DNA from 3 places in the Bradyrhizobium sp. USDA 4506 genome. Region 1 is predicted to be linked to each of the others. Evidence: predicted binding sites of a transcription regulator. Region 1 holds the regulator's gene; each other region holds the start of a gene.
The links. Region 1 encodes PhoB, which activates phosphate uptake and scavenging genes when phosphate is short. Its sites were predicted from a motif close to TGTCATNNANCTGTCAT; they were not measured.

Region 1 (3,969 bases):
TGCACCGGCTCGATCAGGATGCCGGCGGTGTGCGGGCCGATCGCCTTCTTCACCGCCTCGATGTCGCCATGCGGCACCTGGTCGAAGCCGTCCATCGGCGGGCCGAAGCCTTCGAGATATTTCGCCGAGCCTGTCGCCGCCAGCGTGCCCAGCGTGCGGCCGTGGAAGGCGCCCTCGAAGGTGATGATGCGGTAGCGCTCGCCATGGCCCTTGGAGAAGTGATAGTGGCGGACCAGCTTGATCACGCCCTCCATCGCTTCGGCGCCGGAATTGCAGAAGAACACGAAGTCGGCAAAGCTCTGCTCGCACAGCCGTGCGGCAAGCACCTCGCCGTCCGGGCTCTTGAACAGGTTCGACATGTGCCAGAGCTTGGTCGCCTGTTCCTGCAGCGCCTTGACCAGATGCGGATGCGCGTGCCCGAGCGCGTTGACCGCGACGCCCGAGGTGAAATCGAGATAGCGGTCGCCGTTGGTTGCGATCAGCCAGGCGCCCTCGCCGCGCTCGAAGCCGAGATCGACCCTGGCGAAGACGGGGAGCAGATGCGACGTGGCAGCGTTGGTCATGGCGATCACTGACGGTTTTTAAGCCGACAATTGCCGCTGCGCCTTGACGCCAGCGCAGCAACGGCCAGCTTCGGAAAACAAAACGGCCGCCTTTGCGGGCGGCACGTGGCGGGCATTCTATGCTGCGGTCGGTAAGTGTCAATCGCCACGAAGTGGCCTTCCTGCAATGCGAAACGAGCGCAATCCGGAGCATTCCGGTGCGGTGGAAAAGCCTCATCGTGATGCTTAACTGTGTGGGAACATGTGGACGCACGGCCGCGGACTCTTGCGCCAGAGTCACGCCATATTGTAGCGTTTGGCCTGTCGGGTACGACATCTCGTGCGGCGGTACTGGACCCTCTAAGTAGCCTTTGTGTCTCGCGTAAACGTTCGGGCGCAACACCGTGCCCGGCGAGGGCTAAGGGATTCTGGCCGCAGGGATATTTGTCCAGATTGGCTCGCAGCGCCGCTCCAATGATTGGCCGGCGCTACGCGAAGGGAAGAATGCGATGACTGTATTGACCTGGTCCGACGATCGCGTCGAGCAGCTGAAGAAACTCTGGGAGTCCGGCCTGTCGGCCAGCCAGATCGCGGCGGAACTTGGCAATGTGACGCGAAACGCCGTGATCGGCAAAGTGCATCGGCTCGGCCTCTCCGGCCGCGCCAAGGCACCCTCCACGGCCGCGCCGCGGCAGCGCAAGGCTCGCCCGGCCCAGCACATGATGCGGGTGGCGCGTCCGGTCTCGCGCGGCAACACCGCGCTGGCGCACGCCTTCGAGGTCGAGATGGAGCCCGATCCGATCTCCTACGACAATGTGGTGCCGATGAGCCAGCGGCTCTCGCTGCTGGAGCTCAACGAGGCCACCTGTCATTGGCCGGTCGGCGATCCCTCGAGCCCGGAATTCTTCTTCTGCGGCGGCAAGGCGCTCGCCGGCCTGCCCTATTGCGCGCATCACTCGCGCGTCGCCTACCAGCCCGCCGCCGATCGCCGCCGGCCGTCGGCGAAACCGCAGATCAAGTGAGCACTCGGGAAAACGACGGAAGACCTCAAAAACAAATCCCCGCGAAAGCGGGGATTTTTTGTGTGATGCGTAGCCCATTACACCACCGGCGTCGTCCCGGCGAAAGCCGGGACCCATAACCACTAATGCGTGTTGTTAGAAAGCCGTCTGGCCGCGTGCCGATTGCACTGGCCGCGGCGTATGGGTCCCGGCTTTCGCCGGGACGACGCCGTGTTGCGGTTTATGAATGCCGCATGGCCGTTACGGCTGTGGCTCGGCCTTGGCAAAGCGGTCGTCGAGCGCGTAGCCGGCGCCGCGCACGGTGCGGATCGGATCCTGCTCGCGGCCCGGATTGAGCAGCTTGCGCAAGCGGCCGATATGCACGTCGACGGTGCGCTCATCGATGTAGATGTCGCGGCCCCAGACGCTGTCGAGCAGTTGCTCGCGGCTGAACACGCGGCCGGGATGCTCGAGGAAGAATTCGAGCAGGCGATACTCGGTCGGCCCGAGATCGATCGGACGGCCCGAGCGCGCCACGCGGCGCTTCTCGCGGTCGAGCTCGATGTCGCCATAGGTCAGCACGGTCGCAAGCCGCTCCGGGCTGGCGCGGCGCAACAGGCCCTTCACCCGCGCCAGCAGCTCCGGCACCGAGAACGGCTTGACGATGTAATCGTCCGCGCCGGTGGCAAGCCCGCGCACGCGCTCGCTTTCCTCGCCGCGCGCGGTCAGCATGATGATCGGAAGCTGCTTGGTCTCGGGCCGCGCCCGCAGGCGGCGGCACAGTTCGATGCCGGACAGGCCCGGCAGCATCCAGTCCAGCACCACGAGGTCGGGAACGCGCTCCTTCAGCCGTGTATCCGCATCGTCGCCGCGCCCCACCGTCTCGACATCGTAGCCTTCCGCATCGAGATTGTAGCGCAACAGCGTCGTCAGCGCTTCCTCGTCTTCGACTACCAGAATGCGTGCGCTCATCGGTCTAAGTTCTTTCTCTGTGGTGATCCGTTGCCCAGACGCAAACCGAAACGCTTACTTCCTTGAGCATAGTCCCCGCGGAAACGATTTGTCGCGAGGATCATCCAGTTTCGCTCTTGCCGGTTCCGTGCTTGCCGATCATGCCTCAGTTGCCCGGCACCGTGGTGGCAAAAGTGGTCATGTCCCCCTTCGGGCGCTTGTCGGTGATCTGCTGGCCCTCGATCATGTAGAACACGGTCTCGGCGATATTGGTGGCGTGATCGCCGATCCGCTCGATGTTCTTGGCGCAGAACATCAGATGGATGCAGAACGAGATGTTGCGCGGATCTTCCATCATGTAGGTGAGCAGTTCGCGGAACAGCGAGGTGCAGATCGCATCGACCTCCTCGTCGCCCTTCCAGACGTTCATCGCCGCCGGCAGGTCGTGCGCGGCATAGGCGTCGAGCACCGACTTGACCTGCGACAGCACGAGGTCGGTCATGTGCTCGAGGCCGCGGATCAGCTTCAGCGGCTGGAAATCGCTCTCCAGCGCCGCGACGCGCTTGCCCATGTTCTTGGCGAGGTCGCCGATCCGCTCGAGATCGGTAGCGACGCGCATCGCGCTGACGATCTCACGCAGGTCGATCGCCATCGGCTGGCGGCGCGCGATCGTCAGCACCGCGCGCTCTTCGATGTTGCGCTGCAGATTGTCGATCTCGATGTCGGCGGCGACCACGCGCTTGCCGAGCGCGACGTCGCGACGGATCAGCGCGTCGACCGACTCGGTAATCATTCGTTCGACCAGGCCGCCCATCTCGGCGACCAGGCGGGTCAACTCCTGCAGGTCGCTGTCGAATGCCTTGGCGGTATGTTCAGAAGCCATCGCTTGTCTCCCTCAACCATGATCCCGGGGATCATGGCTTCGTGTCCTGAATTTTAGCATGACCTGATCGGAAAACCGGTTTCCACTTTTCCGGATCATGCGCCGGTCAACCGAACCGGCCGGTGATGTAGTCCTGGGTGCGCCGATCGCTCGGTGAGGTGAAGATCTTGTTGGTGTCGTCGAACTCGATCAGCTCGCCGAGATACATGAAGGCGGTCTTGTCGGAGACGCGCGCCGCCTGCTGCATGTTGTGGGTGACGATCGCGATCGTGTAGTCCTCGGAGAGCTCCTGGATCAGTTCCTCGACCTTGGCGGTCGAGATCGGGTCGAGCGCCGAGCACGGCTCGTCGAACAGGATCACCTCGGGGCGCACCGCCACGGTGCGCGCGATGCACAGGCGCTGCTGCTGGCCGCCGGAGAGCGACAGGCCGGAGGCGTTCAGCTTGTCCTTGACCTCGTTCCACAGCGCGCCGCCGCGCAGCGCCTTCTCGACCCGGTCGTCCATCTCGGACTTCGAGATCTTCTCGTAGAGGCGGATGCCGAAGGCGATGTTCTCGTAGATCGTCATCGGGAACGGCGTCGGCTTCTGGAA
Region 2 (3,969 bases), 5.6 Mb from region 1:
CGAGCGAAGTGGCCACCGGTTCGCGTTAAGAAAACGCGTCAGAACAAGAATCTGGAGTCACGTTCCGATAGCATCGGAACGGAAAGGGCTCCAGGTGGCGACTAGGGAACTTTCCACGGACGCCTTGGTTGACCGGTAACCCTGCTCGCGACCAGCGGCTGGATTCGCGCGGCCGGGGCTCCTACATGATGGGTGTTCTGTTCGAGTGATTTCAGGAGGCCGTTTGATGGTCCTGAAAAACGCTTTTGTTGCAACCGTTTGTACCGCGTGCCTGGCTTGGGGCGGCGTGGCGTTGGCTGACGAGTATCGCCCCAGCGAGTTCTTCAGCCTCGATCTTTCACGCGCAGTGTTGTCGCCGAAGCCGCTTGGCCCGCCGGCGCAGTTCGAGCCCGTTCCGGTCGAGGCGAAGACCGACCATGGCCCCGATCAGCATGCGAATGTCGAGCCGCAGGTCGAGGAGCCGAAAGTCGCGCCGAAGAAGGCCGTGCGGACCACCAGGGTGACCGCGCCGCACGAGAAGAAGCGCGCGGAAGCGCGCGTGCCCGCCCGCGCCAAGCTCGCGCGCCGGCACTCGAACCCGCTCGATGCGGAGGCCCGCGACACACGGATCCAGACCTGGCCGTGCCGCACCGGCGGCATCTGCAACTGGCATCGGTGAGGCGGCTCGGCGGTCTCACGCCGACTTGCGCGCGCGTTCGCACCAATATCAAATCCGTCATCCTGAGAGCCTGACTGAAAAATGGGTGAGTGATCTCAGTGGGGTGTGATTCCATCGGATTTGCAGAGATTCGAGGGAGAGCACGATGCCCTGGACCAAGATCACTCGGGAGCAATATCGGCGGGACGATCTGCGTTATGCAAGCGATATGACCGATGCGGAGTGGGCGCTGATCAGACGCCTGTTGCCGCGAGCGAACCGGCGCGGCCGGCCGCGTAAGACGGAGCTGCGTCGTGTGATCGAAGCGATCCTCTATATCGTTTCGACCGGCTGCCAGTGGCGGGCGTTGCCGCAGGAGTTCCCGCCCTATTCGACGGTGCAGGGCTATTTTTATAGATGGCGGGATACAGGCCGGTGGCAGAGGATTGTCAGCGTGCTTGTCCGACGGGCGCGAAAAAAGCTTGGACGGACACCGAAGCCGACGGCAGCCGTGATCGACAGTCAAAGTGCGCCGACCACCCAAGCTGGCGGACCGCGCGGCTACGATGCAGGCAAGCGCATCTACGGCCGCAAGCGGCATATCGTGACGGATACCAATGGCCTCCTCCTCGGGGTTCATGTTCATCCGGCCAACGTTCAGGACTGCCATGGCGCCGTACCGCTGCTGAAGAACGTGCGGATGAACTTCCCCCGGCTGCGCCACGTCTTTGCCGACCGGATCTACCGCGGAAATCAACTCCTCGACGCGCTCTCAGACTGCGGTCCATGGACTGTCGAGATCGTCGAGCGGCCTCAAGGCGTCAAAGGCTTCCAGCTTCTGCCGAGGCGGTGGGTGGTTGAACGCACATTCGCTTGGTTCGGCAGATGCCGCCGCCTCGCCAAGGACTTCGAGGCGACGGTGGCAACCGAAGCTGCCTGGCTGCTGATTGCACACATCAGGCTCCTGACCCGCAGACTTGCCGCTGCTGGTAAGGTTGGGTGACTTATGAGTCAGACTCTGAGGAGGCCGCGAAGCGGCCGTCTCGAAGGATGAATCGGCCACGAACGGGGGCCGTTCATCCTTCGAGACGCGCGTTCCGCGCTCCTCAGGATGACGGATTTGGCTGAGTGCTTAGCACTCCAAACTTTTCCGATTTCCATCTCCCCCGAGTCATCCCGCCGTCGCAAAACCGTCGGCGGAGAGTCAAGAAACCGTAAGGCCGGAGTCAAGGAGCGCAGGCAAAACCTTCGTTGCGATTCGACGAAGGTTATTCGATGCCGACTGCGAACTCCGCGAGGCGGCGTGGCCTCACCCGGCGCCAGCTTCTGGTGCGCTCGGCGTCGACCGCGGCGCTGGCGGGATTCGGCGCGCTGGCAAGACCGTATCTGAGCCGCACCGCGGATCGGCCCGCGATTGCGGGCATCCAGTCCGGCGACGTGGCAAGCGATTCCGCTGTCATCTGGGCGCGCGCCGATCGCGCCGCGCGGATGCACATCGAATGCGCCGCGGTCGAAAGCTTCGCCAGCATCCTGCGCACCGTGTCCGCCGATGCGCTGCCCGAGCGCGACTTCACCGCCAAGCTGCTGCTCGACGGCCTGCCGCCGGGCCAGGACCTGTTCTATCGCGTGCGCTTCGAGGACCGCGACGGCACATCAGGCGAAAGCCGGGTCGGCCATTTCCGAACCGCGCCGGCCGACCGGCGTCCCGTCTCGTTCGTCTGGTCCGGCGACGTCGTCGGGCAGGGCTGGGGCATCGACCCCGCGCGCGGCGGCTTGCGCAGCTACCGCACCATGCTGGACGAGCGTCCGGACTTCTTCATCCATTCCGGCGATCACATCTACGCCGATTGCACGGTGCCGTCGGAGCAGAAACTCCCCAACGGTGAGATCTGGCGCAACATCGTCACCGAGGAGAAATCCGCCGTCGCGCAGAGCCTCGATCAGTTTCGCGGCAACTACAAATACAACTGGCTCGACGACAATTTCCGCGCCTTCCACGCCGAGGTGCCGATGTTCGCGCAGTGGGACGACCACGAGGTGGCCGACGACTGGTCGCCGCTCGGCACCACCGATGCGACCGGCTATGAGGCGGACGGCAGCTCGCGCCTGGTGGCACGGGCACGCCGCGCCTTCCACGAATTCATGCCGATGGGGCTGATGCCGGAGCGCGATGGCCGCGTCTACCGCAAGATTCCCTACGGGCCGCTGCTCGACGTCTTCATCATCGACATGCGTTCCTATCGCGATTCCAGCTGGAATAAGCAGGGCGATCCGGACCAGGCCTGCATCCTCGGCCAGAGCCAGCTCGCCTGGCTGAAGCGGGAGCTGGTGGCGTCGGATGCTGTCTGGAAGGTGATCGCGGCGGATCTGCCGATCGGCCTCGTCAGCCTCGATGCGGTCGCGCTCGGCGACGGCCCGCCTGCGCGGCGCGAGCACGAGATCGCCGATCTGTTGTCCTTCATGAAGCGCGCCGGGGTCCGCAACACGGTCTGGCTCACCGCCGACATGCACTACACCGCCGCGCATCACTATGATCCGAATCGCGCGGTGTTCCAGGAGTTCGAGCCGTTCTGGGAGTTCGTCTCCGGCCCGCTGCATGCCGGCACCTGGTCGCCGGGCGAACTCGACAACACGTTTGGCCCGAAGGCGATGTACCAGAAGGGCTGCTCGGCCGAACAGGGCGACAATCTCGCGCCGTGCTTCGGGCTGCAATTCTTCGGCCGCGTCGACATCGACGGCAAGACCGGCGTGATGACGGTGACGCTGAAGGACGTCGACAACCACGATCTCTGGTCGGTCGATATCGAGCCGCGGCCGGACGCGCGGCCCGGCCAGATCATGGCGCAGCACATCTAGCGCCGTCTCTGATCCGTCGCGACATCTTGATTGCCGGCGTCTTGCCCGAGGGGCCGGTTTGCGGGCAGACTGCGTGTCGGCAGTCCTGCCAATTTCATTCCCACGAAACGATTTGCTGGCGTGAGGTCGTCGATGGCATCGGCTTCCCACGCGTCAGGAGCTATCCATGGAAAATCTGCAGACACAGGGCATCAGCCTTCCGCAGCTCGGGCTCGGCACCTTCCGCATGCAGGGCGATACCTGCCGCGCGGCGGTCGAGAGCGCGCTTGGGCTCGGCTATCGGCATATCGACACAGCCGAGATGTACGGCAATGAAGAGGCGATCGGGGCGGCGATCGCTGCCTCGAATGTCGCGCGCACGGACCTGCACGTGACCACCAAGGTCTGGCACGAGAACCTGGCGCCGGATGCGATCCGGACAGCGTTCGACGCCAGCCTGAAGAAGCTGCGGCTCGATCACGTCGATCTCTATCTGG
Region 3 (3,969 bases), 2.9 Mb from region 1:
CGCGCTGTGGGACCCGAAGCGCAAGGTCACGATTCGCCACGAGTTGATCCACGACGGCGCGGACTACACGCCCTATGAGGGGCTCGAGGTCACGGGCTGGCCGGTGCTGACCATGGTGCGCGGTAAGGTCGTCGTCGATAACGGTACGCTCATCGGCGGCAAGGAGCACGGCACCTATCTGCCGCGCGCCAAGCCGCTGAAGGCCGCGACCATTCCGTAACGCGACCAATCCGTAACAAGCAAAGAGAGAAGGCAGGAGATCAACATGCCCTATGCTGTGACAGACGACGGAGTGCGGCTCTATTTCGAGGAGACCGGATCGGGGCATCCGGTGATCCTGGTTCACGAGTTCGCCGGCGACCTGCGCAGCTACGAGCCGCAGATGCGGCACTTCGGCAAGCGCTTCCGGACCATCGCCTACAATGCGCGCGGCTTTCCGCCGTCGGATGTACCGGAGCAGGTCTCGTCCTATTCGCAGGCGCGCGCCGCTGACGATATCCTGGCCGTGCTCGATCACATCGGCGCGCCGAAGGCGCATATCGTTGGTCTGTCGATGGGCGGCTTTGCGACGCTGCATTTCGGATTACGTCACCCTGATCGGGCGCTGTCGCTATGCATCGGTGGCTGCGGCTACGGCGCCGAGCTCGATAAGCGCGAGACGTTTCGCGCCGAGGCCGACGTGATCGCGGGCATGATCCGCAAGGAGGGCATTCCGACCTTCGCCGAGCGCTACGCCTACGGGCCGACCCGCGTGCAGTACGAGAACAAGGACCCGCGCGGCCATGCCGAGTTCAAGGCCATGCTGGCCGAGCATTCGGCGGTGGGATCGGCCAACACCCAGCAGGGCGTACAGAAGGAGCGCCCTTCGCTCTACACGCTGGTCGACGAGATGAAGCGGATCAAGGTGCCGACGCTGATCATCACCGGCGACGAGGATTGGCCTTGCCTGCTGCCGGGCATCCTGATGAAGCAGAGCATCCCGTCGGCCGCGCTCGCGGTGATGCCGAACTGCGGCCACGCCATCAACATCGAGGAGCCCGACGAATACAACCGGATCGTCGGCGAATTCCTGGCGCAGGTCGAGAGCGGCCGCTGGCCGCAGCGCGATCCGCGCGCGGTCAGTGCTTCGATCACGGGAATGAAGGGGTAGGCTTCACGCCGAGTTGAATCGCGGCCTTCATCCGCCACCAGACCAAGCATCCGCGCTTTTCGGGACACATCCCCGGAAGGCGCGGATTTTTTTCGGGCGTGAGCAAGCCGCGACAGCCGGCGGTGCACAACCTGTTCGCATGATTGCTGACTGCTGCAGTCATCTCCAACGCGATCCGTTCAATTCCATGTCTTGTGACCGAAACCGCGTCCACAGATAGCCGATCGCGTGAGACGGAAGAGGAGGGCGTCTGTCATGCGCGCAAAGATTGGTCCCCCGATATCTGCAACCGATGCGGACATGAGCGCGCATCATCGTTCGTCGCATTCATTCGACCGACACAGCGCTGTCATCGGTGGTGGATAACTTGTCGCAGGTCGACGTCATAAATCCTTAAAAATAAAAAGGGGCACTACGGTGAAAGCCAAATTTCTTTCGACGGTCGGAGTCTGTCTGGTTGCTGCCGCTGCGGTGATGTGCAGCGCCGCCGCTCAGGACGACAACAAGGGCAATAACGGCCACGATCATCATCCGCACGACATCCACACCCAAACGCCGATCAAGCATCTCGTCGTCATCTTCAACGAGAACCGCTCGTTCGATCACTACTTCGCAACCTACCCGGTTGCGACCAACCCGACCGGCTCGATTCCGTTCACGGCGAAGCCGCATACGCCGAAGGTCAACAATCTCGCCAGCGCCAATCTGTTGACCAATAACCCGAACACCAATCCGGCCAACGGCACCGGCGCAACCAATCCGTTCCGCCTCGACCGCACCCAGGCCAACACCAAGTCGCAGAACCACGCCTATACGCCCGAGCAGCAGGCGGTCGACAACGGCAAGGAAGACCTGTTTCCGAAATTCACCGGTCGCGGCACCGCCGGCGGCGTCGGCGCGTTCGGCACCAACGGGCAGGTGATGGGCTATTTCGACGGCAACACCGTCACCGCGTTCTGGAATTACGCCCAGAACTTCGCGATGAGCGACAACAGCTGGACCGACACCTTTGGTCCGTCGACGCCCGGCGCGCTCGAGGTCGTGTCCGGCCAGACCAACGGCGCGCAGAACATCGTCGGCTCGTCATCGTCGATCGCCGACGGCCAGGGCGGCCTGACGCTCATCGGTGATACCGACCCTGCCTACGATGCCTGCTCGAGCACGACGAGCCAGGTCTTGATGACCAGCAAGAACATCGGCGACCTGCTCAATGCCGAGCAGATCAGCTGGGGCAGCTTCATGGGCGGCTTCGACCTGACGCTCAAGAACAGCAACGGCACCACCAACTGCGGCCGCAGCACGTTCTCGAGCAACGTCAACGGCACCGTCGTGGACTACATCCCGCACCACGCCTGGTTCCAGTACTACAAGTCGACCGCGAACCCGACCCATGCGCGACCGAGCTCGGTGAATGCGGTCGGACACTCCTATATGCCCGGCAGCAAGACGCTCGATCCGGCCAATCATGCCTACGATCTCGAGGACTTCTATGCTTCGGTGAAGGCCGGCAACTTCCCGGCCGTCTCCTACATCAAGATGCCGGCCTATCAGGACGGTCATCCTGGCAACTCCGATCCGCTCGATGAGCAGGCCGGCAATGTCGAGCTGATCAACTTCCTGCAGAAGCAGAAGGAGTGGGGCGAGACCGCCGTCATCATCACCTATGACGACTCCGACGGCTGGTACGACCACCAGTACCTTGCACCGATCAGCGCCTCGTATGATCCCACCGCCGACCAGGTCAACGGTCCCGGCCAGTGCGGTCGCGGTATCGGCAGGCAGACGCCGCCGAACGGCCTCAACGGCCAGCCGGTAAACGGCCGCTGCGGTCCCGGTACGCGTGTCCCGTTCCTGGTGATCTCGCCCTTCGCCAAGCGGAATTACGTCAGCCACACCCGCATCTCGCAGGCCTCCGTCGTTCGCTTCATCGAGGACAACTGGCTGCACGGCCAGCGTCTCGGCGGCGGCTCGTTCGACGACAACGTCGAATCGATCGCCGACATGTTCGACTTCGAGCGCGGCCACGGCCAGGACCACGAGTACCGGCAGGACACGCTGTTTCTCGATCCGACCGCCGGCACCGTCATCGTCAGCGCGCCGGACGATCACCATCACCACTAACGCCCTTCGGTTCTGATCCAATCAGAACCGAAGCTCTGCCCTGACGCGTTCTGCTCGCGCGAACTGGTCTCCAGTTCGCGCGAAAACGCTTAACGACACTGGATCTGATATGAATGGCCGCACCTTGTGGCTTCTCGGCGCCGGCCTGCTGTGCATGGCCGGCGCCGTTGCGGCCGTCGAGACGCAGGGACTTCCGGGGACCAATCCGAACCCGGTGCAGCTCAGGCGTCCGCCTGTTGCTCCGCTGTCCGCCATGGCGCAGCTCGGCCAGAAGATTTTTTTCGACGCGTCGCTGTCCTCGTCGGGCGCATTGTCATGCGCGTCCTGTCACAGTCCGGACCACGCCTACGGGCCACCCAATGATGGGCCGGTGATGCTCGGCGGGCCCGCGCAATCCCGGCAAGGGACACGCGCCGTGCCGGGCCTGACCTATCTCGAGCGGCAGCCGAATTTCAGCATCGGGCCGGAAAAGGACGAAGACGACAATGTCGTCGACTTCGCGCAACTGGCCGCGCTCGGCCAGCAGGCTCCGCGCGCCAAGAAGGTCGCGACCGGGACTGCCGCGTCGGCGGTCAACATCGTGCCGCAGGGCGGACTGTTCTGGGACGGCCGCGCCGATACGCTGCAGGACCAGGCGATCTTCCCGCTGCTCGATCCCAACGAGATGGACGGCGGCAGCATCGAAATCGTGGCGCAGA

Region 2: the regulator PhoB is predicted to act here: its motif matches at 1,807-1,823, upstream of ACVIHF_RS05285 (alkaline phosphatase D family protein).
Region 3: the regulator PhoB is predicted to act here: its motif matches at 1,532-1,548, upstream of ACVIHF_RS17890 (phospholipase C).

Annotation. Positions count from the first base shown of each region.
Region 1 is NZ_JBSSBM010000002.1:6,189,649-6,193,617, forward strand. It holds gene ACVIHF_RS31395 (acetylornithine transaminase) at 1-563, opposite strand, end outside; gene ACVIHF_RS31400 (GcrA family cell cycle regulator) at 1,052-1,564, shown strand; gene phoB (phosphate regulon transcriptional regulator PhoB) at 1,805-2,515, opposite strand; gene phoU (phosphate signaling complex protein PhoU) at 2,661-3,377, opposite strand; gene pstB (phosphate ABC transporter ATP-binding protein PstB) at 3,484-3,969, opposite strand, start outside.
Region 2 is NZ_JBSSBM010000002.1:614,147-618,115, forward strand. It holds gene ACVIHF_RS05275 (hypothetical protein) at 227-658, shown strand; gene ACVIHF_RS05280 (IS5 family transposase) at 804-1,640, shown strand; gene ACVIHF_RS05285 (alkaline phosphatase D family protein) at 1,913-3,493, shown strand; gene ACVIHF_RS05290 (aldo/keto reductase) at 3,660-3,969, shown strand, end outside.
Region 3 is NZ_JBSSBM010000002.1:3,325,008-3,328,976, reverse strand. It holds gene hydA (dihydropyrimidinase) at 1-220, shown strand, start outside; gene ACVIHF_RS17895 (alpha/beta fold hydrolase) at 266-1,150, shown strand; gene ACVIHF_RS17890 (phospholipase C) at 1,625-3,271, shown strand; gene ACVIHF_RS17885 (cytochrome-c peroxidase) at 3,381-3,969, shown strand, end outside.